2 regions of the Nonomuraea sp. LP-02 genome follow, and region 1 is predicted to be linked to the other one. Evidence: riboswitches for the same ligand, from Rfam matches in the RefSeq annotation. Region 1 holds a riboswitch; the other holds the start of a gene.
The links. Region 1 has a riboswitch for ZMP and ZTP ahead of glyA (serine hydroxymethyltransferase). Riboswitches for the same ligand answer to the same signal wherever they lie in the genome.
Positions count from the first base shown of each region.

Region 1 (10,120 bases):
GCGAGGTCATCCTCGACCGCTACCGGGGACGCGCGGGCATCCCTGAGCCATTGCAAGCCGTCGAGCACTTCGCCCGAGCCCATACGGGAGAGTGCTCCGTCGGCGCGGTGGCCGTGGAATCCTCCAGGACGGACGGCGACGTCACCGAAGCCATCGTGCGAGTGCGCACGAAGCGGCACGGTGACGTACGGTTCCAGGTTGTGGTTGAGCCATCGGCGTTCACGACGCCGTGTGGTACGGCTTGCGCCGAGACGATCATGACCTACCGGCTGGTTTCGCTGGACAGGCTCACGCCTGTGCGGTACGCCACGCCCGCCCTCGCCTGATCAGGGAACATCACGGCTCCTCCTTGCGTTGGAACAGTGACGCCAAAAGCGTCCAATGCGGCTCAATTACCGAAATACCTCTCACGAAGGTGGTTTTCTCATGTCTCAGGTACGTCGGCAGCTCGCCCGCCCGCGCCCCAGCTGGGGTTGGCAGGATGATGCCGCGTGCCGGGGTGAGGACCTCGTGCTCTTCTTCGGCCCCGACGGGGAGCGGCAGCCCGAGCGTGACGTACGTGAGCGGAAGGCCAAGGCGATCTGCGCCCAGTGCCCCGTCCGCAACGAGTGCCTTGACTACGCGCTGTCCCGGCCGGAGAAGTACGGCACGTGGGGCGGTCTCAACGAGGACGAGCGCGCCAGCGAGCGTCGCCGTCGCATGCGCCGCGCGGCCAGCGCCGGCATCTCCGCGGCCTGACACCTCACCCGGCAGCAACACCATCATCGCGTGATCGCGCAGTTGTCCCGATGAACCGGAGCCTGGCGTCCCACGACCAGGCTCCGGCGAACCCGGTCGGGGCAACTGCCTGATCAGGCGCACACGAACCACGAGGAACCCGACGCACGGCGGCCCCCACTAGCCGCCGGGCGCTCGGGTTCTCCTCGTCTTCGGCACCGAACGCGCGCGGCCGGTGACCCCCGATCGGGGGTCACCGGCCGCGCGCGTTAGAGTGCCCGGCATGGCACGGACGAAGCGGACTCCGGTGACGGCCGACGACCTGCTGCGGGTCGTCCATCTGGCCGTCGATCTGCTCGCCGGCGCGCCCGCGGGCGCGTGGGAGCGCAGGGCGGGCTCGCTGGAGTGGACGTGCCGCGAGACCGCCGACCACCTGGCCGACGACCTGTTCGCCTACGCGGCGCAGCTCGGCCCGCGACGCCCGCCGCTGGACGGCTACGTCCCCTTCGCGGTGAGCGCCCGCAGGGAGGGCGCGCCCGTGGAGACCATCCGCACCCGGCCCGAGGCCGGGCCGGAAGGGCTGCTGCAGGTGGTGGAGGCGTGCGGCGGGCTGCTGGCCGCGATGGTGCGCACCGCGCCGCCGGACGTGCTCGCCCATCACGGGTTCGGTGACGCCGATCCCGAGGGCTTCGCCGCGATGGGGCTCGTGGAGACGCTCGTGCACACCCACGACCTGGCCGAGGGGCTCGGCCTGACGTGGGAACCACCCGCGGAGGTGTGCGCGCGGGTGCTCGACCGGCTCTTCCCCGACGCCCCCGAGGACGCCGAGCCGTGGCCGGCGCTGCTGTGGGCGACGGGACGCGCCGAGCTCCCGGGGCGCCCGCGCCGCACGGAGTGGCGCTGGTACAGCGCGCCCCGGGACTGACCGGTAACCCCGGCCTCACACGATGAGGTCGTCGAACTCCCCGTCCTTGGCCCCGAGCACGAACGCGGCGATCTCCGCGGGGGTGTAGACCAGGGCCGGCCCTTCGGGAAAGCGTGAGTTGCGCATGGCGATCTCCCCGTTGGGCAGGGTCGCCACCTCGACGCAGTTGCCGTTGGGGTTGCTCCGCCTGCTCTTGCGCCAGACGACGGGAAGGCGGCCGGCGGGGGTTCCGTTCCGGAACTCGTGCATGGGGGCAGCTCCTCGCGATCTTACGGATGCACGTGCATCCGCGTTTGCGAAAGGACAATACGGCAGCACGAAGACCTCCATATACCGGACGACCAAAAATCCGGTATGGAGTGGATCACAGGGATATCAGCAGGTCATTGAATGAGACGTTCCAGGAAGCGCCGCGTCTCCTTCGGCGTCTCCGCCTGGACGCTGAGCCGGTCCATGACTTCCATGTAGTTGTCGGAGTCGGCAGGTTTGTCCAGGTAGAGGGCGCTGGTGAGCTGCTCCATGTAAACCACGTCGGGCAGCTCCCGCTCCGGGAAGCGCAGGATGCTGAACGGCCCGCCCGCCGCGGCGTGCCCGCCCCGGTCGAACGGCATGACCTGGACGGTGACGTTGCGCTCGGCCGTGACGTCCAGCAGGTGCGCGATCTGGGCCCGCATGATGTCGGGGCCGCCGAGCGTGCGCCGCACCACCGCCTCGTCGATGACCGCCCACAGCGTCAGGCCGCTCTCCAGCCGCCGCTGCCGGGTGGTGCGCAGCGCGACCCGGCGGTCCAGCTCGGCTCTCGTCGCCTTCTCGTGGGCGAGCTCGATGACCGCCCTCGCGTAGCCGGCGGTCTGCAGCAGGCCGGGGACGAACTGGTTCTCGTAGGTGCGGATGCTCGACGCCGCGCCCTCCAGGCCGATGTAGACCTCGAACCACGCGGGCAGCACGTCGCCGTACTTGTGCCACCAGCCAGGGGCGTTGGCCTGCTTGGCGAGGTCGAGGAGCTGCTGGCGCTCGCCGGGGTCGGTGACTCCGTACAGGGTGAGCAGGTCGGCCACGTCACGCTGCTTGAAGCTCACCTGACCGAGCTCCAGCCGGCTGATCTTGGCGTGAGAAGCGCGAATCGAGTATCCGGCGTCCTCGCGCGAGATACCCTTCTCCGTACGGAGCCGGCGAAGCTGGGTTCCGAGCAGGATCCGCAGCACCGTCGGGCTCCCCGGCGCATAGCTGAGAAGCTTCCCCTCCGCGCTCTCTGCGCTCACCGTACCGCTCCTAGATCATCTGCACGTGCAGATGCGATTCGCATCCGTAAACTACGAAAAGTCTTGCATTGGTAAGCGCTCCCCGTAAAGATGGGCATTGGATCACCAGACCGCGCTTCGGGGGCCAGAATGACGACTTTCGACGCTCGGCCGCAAGCCGCCATCGGTGCCCGGCCTCCCGGCTGGCTGTTCTCCATCTTGGTGGACGGCCTCCCCGGTGAGTGTGACGCCGTCTTCCCCTTTCACGAACGGACGGCGCTGGAGCCCGCCTGCGTCGCCACCGCCCGCCGCTTCGTCGACGGGACGCTGGGCTCGTGGGGCGTCGGCGACATCGCCTTCGAGTGCCAGCTCGTGGTCTCCGAGCTCGTGACCAACGCGATCCGGCACGGCGGCGGCGCCGCCCAGCTCCGGCTGCTGACCCACGGCCCCGAGCTCGCCTGCGTCGTGACCGACCACAGCCGCACCGTGCCGGTGGCCGCCACGCCCGACGTGTTCTCCGAGTTCGGGCGCGGGCTGCGGCTGGTCGACGCCCTCTGCAGCGGATGGGGCTGGCTCACGACCGGCACCAGCCGCAAGCTCGTCTGGGCCGTGCTCGCCAACTGATCGCGCGGCCCCGGCTCAGGCCTGCTCCAGCAGGTCCAGCACGTCGGCGTCGGTAAGTTGCTCGAAGTGCACGTACCACTGGCCAACCGCGCGGAAGTCCACCGGCGTGAGCAGCGCCACCACCTCGTCGGCCTCGTGGCGCAACGACTCCACCGTGCCGAGCGCCCCCACCGGCACCGCCAGCGTCACCCTCGCGGGCCCGGCCGCGGCCACCGCCCGCAGCGCCGCCCGCGCCGTGCCGCCCGTGGCCAGGCCGTCGTCCACGACGATCACCTCGCGGCCCGCCAGCGCGGGCAGCGGCCGGTCGCCACGGTAGACGCGCACCCGGCGGGCCAGCTCGCGCCGCTCCTGCTCCACCACGTCCGCGACCGACTCGGGCGTCATGCCGAGCCGGCGCAGCAAGGTCCGGTCGAACACCGGCTCGCCACCCTCGGCGACGGCGCCGACGCCCAGCTCGGGCTGCCGCGGATAGCCGATCTTCCTGGTCACGAGCACGTCCAGGGGCACGCCGAGCCGGCGCGCGATGGGGGCCGCCACCGCCACGCCGCCGCGCGGCAGCGCCAGCACCACGGGATCGTGGACGTCCAGCAGCCGCTCGGCCAGACGCCTGCCGGCCTCGGCCCGGTCCGCGAAGAGCTCCATGCTCTCTGCCCTACCCACCAGCCCCCGTCCCTCGCCCCTCCGGCCCTGGTCAAGGCCGGGAGGGCGGCGGAACGTCCGGCGTCAGGGCCGGCTACGGCCGGAGCGGCGCATCTCCTTCGTGATGATCTTCCACTTGTTCTGCTGCTCCTTGCGCAGCCGCGCGTCCGTCCTGGACGCCATCCAGGCCGCCTCCCGCTGCAGCTTGCGCCAGCTCTCCAGGCGCCGCTCCGGCAGCTCGCCGCTCTCCAAGGCGGCCACGACCGCGCAGCCCGGCTCGCCGTCGTGCCCGCAGTCGCCGAACCTGCACCGCTCAGCCAGCTCCTCGATGTCGGAGAAGACGAGGTCGACGCCCTGGTTCATGTCGTACAGGCCGATCCTGCGGATGCCCGGCGTGTCGATGACGATGCCGCCGCCGGTCAGCGGGATCAGCTCCCGGTGCACGGTGGTGTGCCGGCCGCGCCCGTCGGCGGCGCGTACCTGCTGGGTTTCCATGACCTCCGCGCCGGCCAGCGCGTTGACCAGGGTGGACTTGCCGGCCCCGGACGGGCCGAGGATGACCGCAGTGCGGGAGCCGCCGAGGTAGGAGCCAACCAGCTCGACCCCCTCGCCGCGGAGCGACGAGACGGCGTGCACGTCCACGCCGGGCGCGGCCGTGCGGACGTCGGCGAGCAGGTCGTCCAGGCCGTCGTCGAACAGGTCGGACTTGGTGACGAGCACGACCGGCGTGCCGCCGGACTCCCAGGCGAGCGCGACCAGCCGCTCGATACGGCCGAGGTCGGCGAAGTCGGTGGAGTGCATGGACGGCTCGGCGACGAAGACCACGTCCACGTTGGCGGCGAGCACCTGGCCCTGGCCGTCGCCGGACAGGCCACCGATCGAGTCGCGGCTCACGCCGCCACGGACGAAGGCGGTGCTGCGCGGCAGCACCGCGTCGAGCTCGTAGCGGCCCTCGGGCAGCAGCCGCAGCGCCGCCCAGTCGCCGACGCAGGGCAGCGCGACCGGGTCGGCCGCCGAGGCCCGGCGTACGGGCGCGGAGTAGCGGACGTGGTGCTGGCCGTCGGCCGCGATCACCTCGGCGGCGCCGCGGTCGACCCTGGCCACGCGGGCGGGGACGGTGCCGTCGGGCAGCTCGGCGGCGCGCGAATCGGTCCAGCCGAGCAGGGAAAGGTCAAAAGAAGACACTGGAGTGAGAACCTTTGATCGAGAAGGAAGAGAAGAGCCGGGGCGGCGTCAGCCGCGCACCCGGAGGTGGACGGACGGAACGCGGAACAGGGCGACCCGCATGGTCCTCACCTCCTCGATCGTTCGAACGGGACGACTCTACGCATCCCGCTTCCCGCAGGCAAACCTTTTTGGTCTGGCGTTTCGTTGAACCGCGCCAGGCCGGCTCCCCGTACCTCCTCGCGACGGACACGAGAAAGGGGAGCACATGCGGACGAGCACGTACCCCCCGCCCTCGGCCGACGGAGCCACCGCGCAGGGCAAGCCGCGCGCACGCCACTGGATCCGGCGCGTGCGACCGGAGCACGAGGTGCCCGACGACGAGGTGGCCGTGTCCGCGCTCTACCGGGAGTATCACGGCCCCCTGATGGGCTTCGTGATCCGGCTGACGGCGGGCGATCGGCAATGGGCGGAGGACGTGGTGCAGGAGACCATGATCCGGGCCTGGCGCAGCGCCGAGCGGCTCGATCCCGACGCGGTCTCGCTGATGCCCTGGCTCGCCACGGTGGCCAGGCGGATCGTGATCGACGACCGGCGCCGCAGGGACGCACGCCCGCGGGAGTCGGGCGACGGGCCGCTGGAGAGCATGCCCGTTCCTGACGAGATGGAGGGGCTGCTGCACCAGGTGGTCGTGACAGAGGCGCTGAAGGCGCTGTCGCCGGCCCACCGCGAGATCCTCAACGAGACGATCCTGCGGGACCGGTCGGTGAACGACGCCGCCGCGGCGCTCGGCATCCCGGTGGGCACCGTCAAGTCCCGCGTGTACTACGCCGTGCGCGCGCTGCGGATCGCGCTGGAGGAGAGGGGGGTGACGGCATGACGGCGGGAGTCGAGCACACGGACGTGGGCGTGTACGCGCTCGGCCTGCTCGAAGAGGAGGACAAAGCGGCGTTCGAGACCCATCTCCTGCACTGCGGCGGCTGCCGGGCCGAGCTCTCCGACCTGGCGGGGGTCGCCAGCGCGCTGGACGGCCTCGGGCCCGTGCGCGACCTGTTCCCGTCCGGCGACGACTCCGCGGCCGGCCCGGCCATCGACCTGATGCGCCGGAAAAGGGCCGCCGACCGGCGGACGCGCAGGGGGACGTTCATCATCGGGATGGCCGCCGCGGTCACGCTGGTGGCCGGCGGGCTGACCGTCGGCACGCAGCTCGCCGGGGGCAGCACCGCCCAGCTCGCGCGGGACCACTCCGGTCACGCCAGCCACATGGGCCCGGCCGAGCAGTTCTACGCCGACGGGCGGCCCATCGAGGGCAAGGGCGTGGACGGCGTCACCGGCGGGCTCGTGGTCGAGTCCAAGGGCTGGGGCACGCACGCCGCGCTCAGGCTGGCCGGCGTCAAAGGGCCGCTCCAGTGCGAGCTGGTCTCGGTCGGCCGGGCGGGCGAGCGGCGGGTGATGACCGGCTGGGCCGTGCCCACGGCCGGGTACGGAGTGCCGGGTTCGCCCGATCCGCTCTACATGCACGGTGGCAGCGCCACACCGTTGAAGGAGATCGACCACTTCGAGGTGGTGACCTCGACGGGCAAGCGGCTGCTGACCGTCCGGGTCTGAACGCGGGGGTTGTCCATGTCCGTACGAAGGTCAGCCGTTTCCTGCCTGATGCTGGCCGCCGCGCTGCTGACCGCGCCCGCGCCCGCCTCGGCGGACGACGGTCCTGCGGATCAGCGGGGACGAGATCGCCTTCGCCGCCCGCTGGAACGGCGTGCTGAACGGCCCGGACCAGGCCACCCTCACCGCGGCGACGACCCCGCAGGGACGGGCGACCTGGTGGCTGCAGCCCGCGGGCGCCGCCCTCGCGTACGCCGCGTCCTGGTCCGGCGCCCCCACGCCCGTGACCGGCGGTCTGGTGGCGCGCGAGGGCGTCACCAGACCGGCCGTGGCGACCCTGTTCGCGGGCGCCCTGCCGGAGAACGTGACCGGCGTCTCGGGGGTGACGCCGGTCCCGCCCGAGGTCCTGCGGCGGATCGCCGCCGCCCCCGCCCGCTACGAGGGGGCGCGGCCGAGGGGCTGCTCGCGCGGGCCGTACAGGTCCTGCGGGTCAACACCACGGGCGGCACGCCCCCGGCGGGGCCGTGCGAGCCCGGGACGGAGGTCAGGGCGCCCTACGGCGCCGACTACGTCTTCCTGAGCTGAGGCCCGGCGGGGGGCGACTCGGTCCCGTCCCCCGCCGGCCGTCCCCGGCCGCGTGGCGCTCCCCGGAGCATCGCGCGGCCACCGCGAGCGGGGCGATCCGGCCTGCTCCGCTCGCGCCGGGCGCCCCGCCGCACACGGAGCCCGTGCGGCGGGGCGTTCGCGGCTTGTTACAGGCCGGGTTTACAGGCCGGGGGCCGGGAACTGCGAGGTGAGCTCGCTGACCTCGCGGTGGACGCGGGCGATGACGTCCTCGGCGTCGCCCTTGGCGAGGGCGGTGACGACCTCGTCCATCCAGGCGCCGATCTGCCGCATCTCGGCCTCGCCCATGCCGCGCGAGGTGACCGACGGCGTGCCGATGCGGATGCCCGACGGGTCGAACGGCTTGCGCGGGTCGAACGGCACCGTGTTGTAGTTGGTCTCCAGCCCGGCCCGGTCGAGCGCCTGGGCGGCCGGCTTGCCGCCGATGCCCTTGGGCGTGAGGTCGAGCAGGATGAGGTGGTTGTCGGTGCCGCCGGAGACGAGGTCGAACCCGCGGCTGGCCAGCTCGTCGGCCAGGGCCTTGGCGTTGGCGACGATCTGGTGGGCGTAGTCGCGGAAGGCCGGCTGGGCGGCCTCGTGCAGCGCGACGGCGATGGCGGCGGTGGTGTGGTTGTGCGGGCCGCCCTGGAGGCCGGGGAAGACGGCCTTGTTGAGCGCCGTGGCGTGCTCGTCGCTGGTCGCCATGAGCATGGCGCCCCGCGGGCCGCGCAGCGTCTTGTGCGTGGTGGTGGAGATCACGTCGGCGTGGCCCACCGGGGAGGGGTGGGCGCCGCCCGCGACGAGGCCGGCGATGTGCGCGATGTCGGCCGCCAGCACGGCGCCGACCTCGCGGGCGATGGCCGCGAAGCCCTCGAAGTCGATGGTGCGCGGGATGGCGGTGCCGCCGCAGAAGATGAGCTTGGGCCGGTGCTCCAGGGCGAGCTCGCGGACCTCGTCGAGGTCGATGCGGCCGGTGTCCTTGCGCACGCCGTAGCGGACGGAGTTGAACCACTTGCCGGTGGCCGAGACCGACCAGCCGTGGGTGAGGTGGCCGCCGAAGGGCAGGCCCATGCCCATCACGGTGTCGCCCGGCTGCAGGAACGCCAGGTAGATGGCGAGGTTGGCGGGCGAGCCCGAGTAGGGCTGGACGTTGGCGTGGTTGACCCCGAACAGCGACTTGGCGCGATCGATGGCCAGCGTCTCGATCTGGTCGATGACCTGCTGGCCCTCGTAGTAACGCTTGCCCGCGTAGCCCTCGGAGTATTTGTTGGTCAGGACGGTGCCGGTGGCCTCCAGCACGGCCTTGGAGACGTAGTTCTCCGAGGCGATCAGCTTGACCGTGTCGGCCTGACGGCGCTCCTCGGCCTTGATGAGGTCGGCGATCTGCGGGTCGACGCTAGCGAGAGAACCCATGACTCCCCTGTCATCGTTGACGACTGCGAAGACCCAGGCGCCCGGCCTCCGCTCCTTTCGCTCCCTGGTGGTCGATCCCACCCAATGCGCCAGTCGCGTCTCGCTGTAGACGATAGCGGATGCGGCGGTGGGCTTTCCCCGCTCCTATCAGCGCATCCGCCCCGCTCGTACGGTCACGCCGGCGTGATCGGGACGTCGCGCAGGACGCCGAGCACCCTGAGGTCGACGTCGACCTTGTCCACGTCCTCGGGGACGTTCTCGAAGATCGCGTACATGCGCATCCGATCCCCGCCGCCGAACGACGCGGCCCCCATCTCGGTGCACTGGCAGGAGCCGATCTTGCGGGCGGGGTGGATCGGTTCCGCGACGCCGGGCGGGATGAGGTTGACCGCCGAGACGGAGAAGTCGAGCGCGCCGTTGCCGAGCCGGGTCAGCGCGTCGATCCGCACGCCGAGCCTGCTGCCCGCGGCGTCGAGGGTGGCCGCCACGGTGGGCTCGCCGGACCCGCCTCCCCGTTCCTCCCAGGGACGGAGCACCGCGAGCGTGGCGGCCACGCCGAGCACGGCCGCGGCGACGCCGACCAGGACGGTCGGCAGCAGGCGCCGCCCGGCCGGAGGGGGCGGCGGGGCCTGCCGCGTGGACGGGGTGACGACGGGCGTCCAGGTCTCGGAGACCGCCCTGGTGACGGCGTCCACCGGCACCGCCGAGCGCCCCATGAGCAGGTCCATGAGCTGCTGGGCGCTCGGCCGCCTGGCCGGGTCCTTGTCGAGCGCCCGCTCCACGAGCGGCCGGATGCGCTCGTCCAGCCCGTCCAGCGCGGGGGCATGGTGGATCACCCGGTAGACGACCTCCGCCACCCCGCCGGTGCCGAACGGCGGGCGGCCGGTGCCCGCGTACGCGACCAGCGAGCCCCAGGAGAAGACGTCGCTCGCGGGCGTGGCCTGCTCGCCTCTCGCCTGCTCGGGCGACATGTACGCGGGCGTCCCCATGCCCTGGGCCACGGTCGCGGGCGCGTCCCCGGAGGGCTCGGCGAGCTGGGCGATGCCGAAGTCGATGACCCGGGGCCCGACCGGGCTGAGCAGCACGTTCGACGGCTTGAGATCGCGGTGCACGACGCCCGCCTGGTGGATGGCGGTCAGCGCGGTGGCCACCCCGATGGCGAGCGCCTCCAGGTTCGCGCCGGTCAGCG
Region 1 is NZ_JAXCLK010000001.1:280,214-290,333, reverse strand. It holds gene SMD20_RS01370 (sucrase ferredoxin) at 1-326, shown strand, start outside; gene SMD20_RS01365 (WhiB family transcriptional regulator) at 427-738, shown strand; gene SMD20_RS01360 (maleylpyruvate isomerase N-terminal domain-containing protein) at 1,001-1,642, shown strand; gene SMD20_RS01355 (DUF397 domain-containing protein) at 1,658-1,891, opposite strand; gene SMD20_RS01350 (helix-turn-helix domain-containing protein) at 2,026-2,904, opposite strand; gene SMD20_RS01345 (ATP-binding protein) at 3,034-3,507, shown strand; gene SMD20_RS01340 (phosphoribosyltransferase) at 3,523-4,149, opposite strand; gene rsgA (ribosome small subunit-dependent GTPase A) at 4,231-5,331, opposite strand; gene SMD20_RS01330 (sigma-70 family RNA polymerase sigma factor) at 5,579-6,190, shown strand; gene SMD20_RS01325 (anti-sigma factor family protein) at 6,187-6,918, shown strand; gene SMD20_RS01320 (DUF3455 domain-containing protein) at 6,934-7,500, shown strand; gene glyA (serine hydroxymethyltransferase) at 7,681-8,931, opposite strand; ZMP/ZTP riboswitch at 8,956-9,038, opposite strand; gene SMD20_RS01310 (serine/threonine-protein kinase) at 9,105-10,120, opposite strand, start outside.

Region 2 (10,120 bases), on a different contig from region 1:
GTGGCGAAGCCGCCGGGCTCGATCACGGTCACCTTGATGCCGAAGCCGGCGACCTCTTGGGCGAGGGATTCGTTCAGGGCTTCCAGGGCCCATTTGGAGGCGCTGTACGCGCCGCTGAGCGGCATCGCCACGAGCCCGGCGGCCGAGGACAGCTGGATGATGTGTCCCGAGCCCTGCTCGCGCAGGTAGGGCAGCGCGGCCTGGATCACCCGCAGCGCGCCGAACAGGTTGGTCTCCAGCTGGTCGCGCAACTGCTGCTCGGTCGTCTCCTCGACCGCGCCGACCTGGGCGTAGCCGGCGTTGTTCACGATGACGTCGAGGCGGCCGAAGTGCTCCCTGGCCCGCTTCACGCTCTCGATGACGGCGGCCTTGTCGGTGACGTCCATCGCCAGCGGAAGCACCGCCTCGCCGTGGGCGGCGACCAGGTCGTCAAGGCTCGCGGCGGTCCGCGCGGTCGCGGCCACCTTGTCGCCGCGCGACAGTGCGGCCTCGACGAAGGCGCGGCCCAGGCCGCGGGACGAACCGGTGACGAACCAGACCTTGCTCATCATGGTGTTCCGTTCTTTCTGGGATGACGGCCGCTCCGCGACGCGTCCTGACGACCATGCGGCGTCGGCGCCCCGAGTTTTGTGACAGCTCCGGCCATGTGACGTGTGTCACCGCGTACGGGTGTCACACGGCGGCGCGCTCCGACGCCTTGTGCATGGAGCAGGATTTGCGGTGAACAGGCAGGAGCCAGGCATGAACGAGCCCAAGGGAACAACCGAGCCGATCGCTCACGACAGCCGGACGGACCCGGCGACCGAGGGCTTCCTCGCCCACCGCAACCTGCTGTTCACCGTCGCCTACGAGATGCTCGGCTCGGCCGCCGACGCCGAGGACGCCCTGCAGGAGACCTGGCTGCGGTGGGTCAAGGTCGACCTTGAGCAGGTGTCCGACCAGCGCGCCTACCTGGTGCGGATCGTCACCCGGCGCGCGCTGGACCGGCTGCGCAGCATGAAGCGCCGCAAGGAGGAGTACGTCGGCTCGTGGCTGCCCGAGCCGCTGCTCACCACGCCGGACGTGGCCGAGGACGTCGAGCTCGCCGAGAGCGTGTCGATGGCGCTGATGCTCGTCCTGGAGACGTTGTCGCCGACCGAGCGCGCCGTCTTCGTGCTGCGCGAGGTCTTCGACGTCGGCTACGACGAGATCGCGGCCGCCGTCGGCAAGGCCCCGGCGACCGTACGCCAGATCGCCCACCGGGCCCGCCGGCACGTCGACGCCCGGCGGCCTCGCGAGGCGGTCTCCCCCAGTCAGGCCCGGGCGGCTCTGGCGTCGTTCCAGCGCGCGCTCGAAACCAGGGACCTGCAGGGCCTGCTCGACGTGCTCGCCCCTGAGGTCGTCCTGGTGAGCGACGGCGGCGGCGTCAAGCAGGCCGTGCCGCGGCCGGTCATCGGCGCCGGCAAGGTGGCCCGCATGATCGTCAGCGGCCTCGGCAAGGCCCAGGTCACGCTCACCAGCGAGCCGACCGTGGTGAACGGCAACCCGGCACTCCTCCTCCGCATGGACGGCGAGATCGACGGCGTCATAGCGGCCCGTGTCGAGGACGCCCGCATCACCGGCCTCTACTACGTACGCAACCCGCGCAAGCTGACCCGCATCGCCTCCGAGACCCCGCTCACCTTGAGGTAGTCACGGCCGTTCAGAGACAATCATCACCGTGGCCGAGGCAGTCGTGCTGCTCACCGCCTTCGCCGGGCCGCCGGAGCCCTCCCCCTACGGCCTGGCCGTGGCGGCCGGCCAACAGCGGCCCGGTCGCCCCCTGGAGTCACTGCTCGGATCGGCAGATCTGTCTAGATACCCGTCACGCGTTCCGCCACCGTGATGGCGTTGCGGAACAGCATCGCGACCGTGGTGGGGCCCACGCCGCCCACGCGCGGTGTGATCGCGCCCGCTACGCTCTCGACCGACTCGTCGACATCTGGTAGCAGGCGGCGGCCCGCGTAACGGACCCCGCCGCCGACCACGACCGCGCCGGGCCTGACGTGCTCGGGCCGGATGATGCCGGGCACGCCCGCCGCGGCTATGAGAATGTCGGCCCTTCGGGTATGGCACGCCCAGTCGGGCACACCGGTATGGACCACGGTGACGGCGGCGTTGGCAGTCGGACGCTTCTGGCTGAGCAACATGGCAAGCGGCCGTCCAAGGGTGGCGCCACGGCCCAGGATGACGACCTCCCGCCCGGACACAGGGATGTCGTAGTACGCGAGCAGCGCCTCGATGCCCGCCGGCGTGCACGGCAACGGGCCGGGCATGCCGAGGGCCAAGCGGCCCATGTTGAGCGGGTGCATACCGTCGACGTCCTTGTCCGGGTCCATGGCCTGCAGCGCGGCGTCATAGTCGAGGTGCTCGGGCACCGGGTACTGCACCAGCAGTCCATGCACTGCCGGGTCATCGTTGTAGGTCGCGATGGCGGCGTGCAGCTCGGCCTGAGTGGCACCGGCGGGCAGGTGCGTGTGCGGCGAATCGAAGCCGAGCTCGGTGGCCTGACGCTGCTTGATACGGATATATCCGGCACTGGCGTCATCGTCGCCGACGAGGATCGTGGCCAGCGACGGAGTGACGCCCTTCTCGGTGAGTACGGCGGCACGGACGGCCACGTCGTTGAGTACGCTCTCGGCGACCGGGCCGCCGGGCAGCATGCGTGCGCTGGACATGCGTCTCCTCGGGAGTGGTCGCCCAGGCGGTCGGCTTCCACGACGAGCTCCCCGATGGTCGATTCCATCCCTTTGCCGCCAGTCGCGCTCTCTCCAGGATGCCCGGCATTCGAGCAAACTGCGACGGCTCGGTGCTTCCAACGGCATCCGTATCAACGCTGCTGCTTGACGGCTCAGCCCTGCGGGATGTCTTCGGGAGTACTTACCAACAGCCCGCGCGGCCAGCTGATCAGGCGGCCAGGCATTCCTGGTCGATCTCCGGCGGTGATGGGCCACACCTCAGCGACCAGGGCGCGTACCACGTCCATCAGCTCCAGGGCGTTGTGGGCGAACACGCAGTTGTTGCCGAACCCGGGCCACTGGGAGAAACCGTTGTAGGTCTCGACCTTGTTGGTCGCCGCCGTCACCCGGGAGCGCAAGCCCGGATCGGCGAGGTAGCGCAGCCGCCGCATGAGCGTGGCCGAGCTCAGCTGGTTCTCACTGATGGAGATCGCCGCCTGCATCAGATCCCGCCAGCGCCGTTCGATCAGCTCCCAGTCGACCACGTTGCGGCCCCGGTCGCCGTTGCCTGGCCTCCTGGCTGTTCGGCCCGGACGCCCCTCGGCGTCCGGGCGCGGTCAGCCACAGGCCGGTGAACAGGGCGCAGGCCAGCGTCACGGCACCCGCCGTGAGGAAGGCGCTGTTGAGGGCCGATTCGAAGGAGGCGCCGCCGGTCTCCCGCGTGTGGACGATCGCCCCGAGCACCGCCACGCCGAGCACGGCGCCGATCTGCCGGGTGGTGCTGCTGACGCCCGAGGCGAGGCCTCCCTCCTGCGGGCTGACCGCCTGGATGGCGGCCCCGGTCAGCGGCGACATGGCGAGAGCGAACCCGACGCCGACGACCGCCAGCCGCCACCACACGTTCCCGTAGCCGGTGTCGGCGTGGACGAAGCCCAGCGCCAGCAGCCCCAGCCCGGCCAGCGCCAGGCCGACGCCGGCGATGACGCGGAAGCCGTACCTGGCCGCGAACCGGCCCGCGTACGGGCTGACGATCACCATGGCCAGCGTGCCGGGCAGGGTCCGCAGCCCGGCGACCAGGATCGACGTGCCCTGGACATAGACGAAGAACTGGGAGAAGAAGAACGACGAACCCATCAGCGCGAACCCGACCACGACCATCGCCGTGTTGGACGCCGTGAACAGCCGCTGACGGAACAGCCGCAGCGGCAGCATCGGCGTCGGCACCCGACCCTCGACCACGACGAACGCGGCCAGGAGCGCCAGCCCGGCGGCGAAGCTGCCCAGGATCAGCGGCGAGGTCCACCCTCGGGAACCGCCCTCGATCAGGCCGTAGGTCACAGCGCCCACGCCCGCGACGGACAGGACCGTGCCGGGGACGTCGATCGGCGGCGCGCTCGGGTTGCGGGACTCCCGCAGCACGCGCAGCCCGGCCACCAGCAGGACCGCACCGATGGGCACGTTGACCAGGAAGATGGCGGGCCAGCCGAAGGACTCCACCAGGATCCCGCCCGCCAGCGGCCCGGCGGCCAGGCCGATGCCGCTGAACCCGGCCCACAACCCGATCGCCCTGACGCGCTCCTTCGGTGCGGGATACGCGGCGACGAGCAGCGCCAGCGAGGCGGGGCTCAGCGCCGCGGCCCCGACGCCCTGCAGCACCCGCCCGGCGATCAGCCAGCCGATCGAGGGCGCGAGCGAACACACCACCGACGCGACCGTGAACACCACCACCCCGGCCAGGAACACCCGCCTGCGGCCGAACCGGTCGGCGAAGACGCCGCCCGGCAGCAGCAGCATGGCCACCAGCAGCACGTAGGCGTCGACGATCCACTGCAGGCCGGTCAGCCCGGTGTGGAGCCGCTGCTGCATGTCGGGCAGGGCGGCGCCGACGATCGTGTTGTCGAGCAGCACCATGAACTGACCCGCACAGGTCAGGGTGAGCAACGCTCTCACGTACATCTCTCCTAAAAGCAGTTAGTGACTGCGTTAACGTAGACCCTCGCGGACTCTAACGCAAGTCCCAACTGCGTTAGTGTGGACGTATGGATGAGCAGGGGCGGGCCAGGCGGCCCGGCGGGCGCAGCGCCCGGGTCCGCGCGGCGGTGCATCAAGCCGTTACCGAGCTGGTCAGGGAGCGCGGCTACGGACATTTCACGGTCGGCGACATCGCGGCCCGCGCGGGCGTGGCCGACACCAGCCTCTACCGCCGGTGGGGCAACCTTCAGGCCCTGCTCGGCGATGTGCTGCTGACCCGGCTCAACGCGCAGTCGCCGATGCCCGACACCGGCAGCCTGGCCGGCGACCTGCGGACCCACGCCGCCAACGTGGCCCGCGAGGTCACCGGCCCCGACGGCCTGGCGCTGGTGCGGCTGACCCTCGCGCTGTCAGGCGAGGGCCAGCAGGGCCTGCAGGCGCGCGACGAGCTTCTGGCCGACCGCACCAGCCAGCTGCAGGCCCTGCTCGACCGCGCCCGCAACCGCGGCGAGAACCCGCCTGACGTACTGGAGGTGCTGGACCATCTCCTGGCGCCGATCTACATGCGCGTCCTGTTCAACGCGGGGCCGCTCACCCCTGACTACCTCGACGGGCTGGTCGACCGGTTGCTCGCCTGATCCGGTCCGGCGCGGACGCGTGACCGCTCTGCGACCTGGATCAGCGGCATCCATGCATGGCTTCCTTTGATCGTCAGAGTGGGTGGTCAGGGTGTTCCGAACCATCTGGAGAGCGCTTCGCGCAGCGCGGGCGCGGCGCTGTCGGCGGGTTCGTCGATGGTCGCGGCCCAGGCGATGTGCGCGTCCGGGCGGATCAGCAGCATGTCGGCCGGCCGCTCGCCGGTCTTGGCGGTGTGGATGTCGACGCGCCGCCGCCAGTCTCGGGCGGTCTCGTGGAGATCCTCGCGGTCGGCGAGGTCGAGCAGGACGGGCCGGGCGGGATGCAGGAGTTCGGCGACGCTGGTGATGCCCCGATCGGTGTGCAGGGTGAGATCCGGGGCGAACGTGCCGGTCAGCGGGTGATGGCCGGTGCCGGGCATCGGGTGGCGAATGTCCGTGCCGGCGACCAGCGCTCCCATCCGGCGCAACGGTTGTTCGTCGGCGAGCAGTTCGGTGAATACCTCCCGCAGCGCCTCGGCGGCCACATCGTGGCCGCGCCGCAACGCCACCTGAGCCCGGGTGTGCAACATGGTGCGGGCGCCGGCGAGGTGGCGTTCGTCGTGGTAGGTGTCCAGCAGGCCGGCCGGTGCCCAGCCGTGCAGGTCGGCGGCCAGCTTCCAGGCCAGGTTGACCGCGTCCAGCATGCCGGCGTTGATGGCCACGCCGGTGGCCGGGAACAGATGCGCCGCATCCCCGGCCACCATGATGCGCCCGGCCCGGTAGCGTTCGGCCTGGCGGGCTTTGAAGGTGAAGCGGGACAGCCGGGTCGATCCGGCCAGGGGCAGGCGCGCGCCGAGCACGCGGTGGATGCTGTCCTGGAGTTCGGTCAACGTCATCGGGACGTCGTCGTCGTACTCGGTGCTCTCGTCCTCGATCGTGTAGAGGGAGACGCTCGTGGCGCCGGGTGAGGAGCCGAGGCCGAACAGGCCGTGGTCGGTGCGGGTGAAACCGGCGCGGATGGTGCCGTAGCCGGGGACGTCGAGATCGCCGTTGCCGAGTACGGTCACCGTGCCGGGCAGGGTGACCTGGGCCAGCCGGTTGACCTCGGGGTAGACGGTGCCGGGGAAGCCGATGCCGGCCCAGTCACGGACGCGGCTGCGGGCGCCGTCGCAGCCCACCAGGTAGCGGGCGCGCACCCGGTACGGCCCGTCCGGGCCGCGTACGTCCACGATCACCGCGGCGTCGTCCTGGCTGATGCCGGTCACCTCGTGCCCGCGCAGGACGTCCACCTCAAGTTCGGCGGCGCGCTCGTCGAGCAGGCGCTCCAGGTGCTGCTGCGGCAGCGGCAGGGCGTGCAGGGGCGGGTCGGCCATTCGGGTGAAGTCCAGGTGCACGCCGCCGAAGGGGAACCGGGGCGCCGGGGCCGGGCCAGGGCAGGCGGCTTCGAAACGTTCCAGCAGGCCGCGGTAGCGCAGCAGTTCCAAGATCTGCCCGCCCAGACCACCGGCCTTGGGAGTGTCACGGCGGTGCGGGTGCCGCTCCAGCACCAGCGGCCGTACCCCGGCCAGGCGCAGCTCATTCGCCAGCATGAGACCGGTCGGGCCGGCTCCCACAATGATCATGTCAGCGTCCAGCATGGTTCACTCTCCTCGTGGGTCTCGTCGTGTCCTGGCGCGATCTGATCGTCAGCAACATGTTCAAAGGTTCTGGCCTCGGTGTGGCCGGGCCGGGATGGTGAAGCCGCATGTCGTGGTCCCTAGTGCGTGATGTCGGCGACGGTGGAGGTCGGAGTGGTCAGGACGGCGTCGAACGCGTCCAGGACGGGCGTGTGCAGGTAGGCGCTCTGGATCCGGTAGCGGTCAGGGCTTGGAGTGTCGCGAGGCGCCCGGCGGAGGTCGGCGAGGCTCAGCCCGAGGCCGGCGTCGGCGAAGGCGGCTTCGATGCTGCCCGGCTCGGGCGGCTGCAGCGGGACGTCGTCAACGGCGAAGCCGAAACGGGCGTTCTCGTCGGGGCGCATGTCGGCGGTGTGCCCCGTGATGCTGGTCAGGGCGAGGGCGAGGTAGTCGTCGCCGAGCCAGTTGTGCAGGTGCTGGCCCATGGGGAGCCCGGTGAGGTGGCCGTTGAAGGAGACGGACGTCTTTTGGATGTGGGCGTTGTGGGCGGGCAGCACGATGCGGGTGCCGGGGTCGGAGCGTTGCAGGTGCCACAGGACGGACTCGGCCATGTAGACGTCTCGGGCTGAGGTGTCGGCGGTCCAGCCGGTGCCCGCGTACAGGCCGGCCATGGCGCGGAAACCGTAGTCGGCGTGGCAGGCGGCCTCCAGGCGGCGCAGGGCGACGTCGTAGCTGGGCCGGTCGCCGCGGGAGACGTACAGGACCTCGACGGCGCGGAAGCGGACACGCAGCCGCATCAGGATCGCGCTGAGCGCGTCCTGCTCGGCGGCGGGCAGACGGGTCCAGGCCGGCGCCGCCGAGGCGGCGGAGGCGCTCGCGAATGATCCGGCGATCCGCATCGCCTGCTCGATGGCCGGCAGGGTCTCGGGGTCGATGTCGCGCAGGTAGTCGGCGACGGGGGCCAGGGCGGGCAGCAGGGAGCCGCCGGCGGCCGGGATGTCGATGCCGGCGAAACGCAGCGGCGTCGCGGCGGTGGCGTTGTGCCGGCGCATCCAGCGCAGCGGCTCCTCGACGCCCACCGGGATGGCCGTGGCGAGCTGGGCCGCCAGGTCGTCGTCGATGCCCTGGCCCTGCGCCCAGGCGTCCAGGCCGAAGCCCTCGCTGAAGCCGTACTCGAAGGCCAGGACGGTGAAGCCGCAGCGTTCGGCCAGGAAGCGCAGGATGCGCTGGCGCAGGTTGGAGAACTCGGTGATGAAGTGGGAGTTCTCACCGATCGCCACGACCCGCGCGTCGCCGACGAGCTCGCGCAGCGGCCCCAGGTCGTCGAGCGGCGCCTCGGGGTCGAGGTGGGTGAGCGGGAGGGCGTGGTCGCGGAGCCAGTCGGTGAACTGGTCGGAATGGGGCGGAGCAGGCATGCTGATGAACCGATTCTGTTGTGCTTGATCAGGGTTACGGGAGCGCGGAGGCCGCTCGCTCCAGGTCGTCGACGCTGCCGGACATGACCGTGCGCAGGTGGGTGGTGAGGTGCTCCAGCGGCCAGTCCCACCACGCCAGCGCGAGGAGGCGGTCGATGTCGGCGTCGCTGTGGCGGCGGCGGATGAGCCGGGCCGGGTTGCCGCCGACGATGCCGTAGTCGGGGACGTCATCCACGACCACCGCGCCCGAGGCGATGATCGCGCCGTGGCCGATGCGCACGCCCGGCATCACTATGGACCGGTAGCCGAACCACACGTCGTGGCCCACCACGGTGTCACCTCGTCCGGGCAGGCCGGTGATGAGGTCGAAGTGCTCGGCCCAGGAACCACCCATGATCGGGAAAGGGAACGTGGAGGGGCCGTCCATGCGGTGGTTGGCGCCGTTCATGATGAACCGCACGCCCTCCCCCAAAGCGCAGAACTTGCCGATGACTAGCTTCTCGGGCCCGTAGTGGTAGAGCACGTTGCGGGTCTCGAAGGCGGTCGGATCATCGGGGTCGTCGTAGTAGGAGAACTCGCCGACTTCGATCAGCGGCGAGGTGACCAGCGGCTTGAGCAGCACGACGCGGGGCTGCCCGGGCATCGGATGCACCACGGTCGGCTCGGGGGGAACAGGCATCACGCAATCGTCTTCTTCCATGAGGAGTGCACACCCCGCTTGTAGTCCTTGCGGATGGTGGTGACCTGGCCGTTCTCATCGGCACGGAACGACCCGTGCCGATAGGATGATGTCCAAGAGGGGCCTCTGGTGTCAAGTACGGCACGTGCCGTACCGTTAAGCTGCGTGTCCGACACGCCCCACCGTCGCGGTGCCGACCGGACCGAGGCGACTGACATGTACCGCGCCGAACAGAGCGCTCACCGCCCCCACTTCTACTTTCCGGAGGACCTGTGCTTTTCCGTCCCACGGTCGAGGCCGAACTCGACCGCTTGCTCGGCTGCGTCGTGGATGAGTCCATCAGCTGGGCTCATCCTGAGCGGCTGCTGTCCTTCCTCGAATCCGGCAACTACCGCCACGCGTGGATCTGGGTCGCCGAGGAGAACGGCGAGATCATGGCCCGCGCCGTGTGGTGGGGCTCGCCCGACGCAGGCAGGCCTCTCGCGCTGGACTGCCTCTACGTTCACCCCTCGGTCGACGACCCCGTCGGCCTGGCCGCCGACCTGCTCGCTCACGCCCACGCCGCCTACGACGACAAGCCCGCCTACCACGTGTTCGTCTCCAACGGCTGGCGCGACGACCCGAAGACCGCGGCCGCGATCGCCTGGCGCCGGACGGCCGCGGGCCGCGCGGGACTGACCGAGGAACTGGAACGGCTGCGCTACGAGTGGACCGCAGAAACCGAGGTGCCCAAGCCGTCGGGCCGGCTGGAGTTCCGCGGCGAGGACGACGACGAGGTGTTCGTCGAGGCGTTCCGCCGGGTGGCCGTCGGCACGCTCGACCACCACACCCGCGAAGCCCTGCTCACCATGGACCCGGTCGCGCAGGCTCGCGAGGACGTCGCCGGCTACCGCTCCATGCCCGGCGACCGCTCCTGGTGGCGCCTGGCCTACCTTGGGGACGGCGAGCTGGCCGGGGTCGCGCTGCCGTCGGCGAACAGCGGCGGCCCGGTGGTCGGCTACCTCGGCGTGGTGCCCGAGCACCGCGGCCGCGGCTACGTCGACGACCTGCTCGGCGAGATCACCCGCAGCCACGCAGAACGCGGCGTGCAGCGGATCGTCGCCGACACGGACGCGGGCAACGTCTCGAT
Region 2 is NZ_JAXCLK010000002.1:145,255-155,374, reverse strand. It holds gene SMD20_RS44030 (SDR family NAD(P)-dependent oxidoreductase) at 1-551, opposite strand, end outside; gene SMD20_RS44025 (RNA polymerase sigma-70 factor) at 742-1,671, shown strand; gene SMD20_RS44020 (bifunctional 5,10-methylenetetrahydrofolate dehydrogenase/5,10-methenyltetrahydrofolate cyclohydrolase) at 1,833-2,696, opposite strand; ZMP/ZTP riboswitch at 2,710-2,792, opposite strand; partial or broken gene SMD20_RS44015 (Tn3 family transposase) at 2,951-3,259, opposite strand; gene SMD20_RS44010 (MFS transporter) at 3,174-4,652, opposite strand; gene SMD20_RS44005 (TetR/AcrR family transcriptional regulator) at 4,736-5,305, shown strand; gene SMD20_RS44000 (FAD-dependent monooxygenase) at 5,392-6,921, opposite strand; gene SMD20_RS43995 (erythromycin esterase family protein) at 7,041-8,312, opposite strand; gene SMD20_RS43990 (CatB-related O-acetyltransferase) at 8,347-8,991, opposite strand; gene SMD20_RS43985 (GNAT family N-acetyltransferase) at 9,264-10,120, shown strand, end outside.
Region 2: another riboswitch for ZMP and ZTP. It lies ahead of SMD20_RS44020 (bifunctional 5,10-methylenetetrahydrofolate dehydrogenase/5,10-methenyltetrahydrofolate cyclohydrolase); the one in region 1 lies ahead of glyA (serine hydroxymethyltransferase).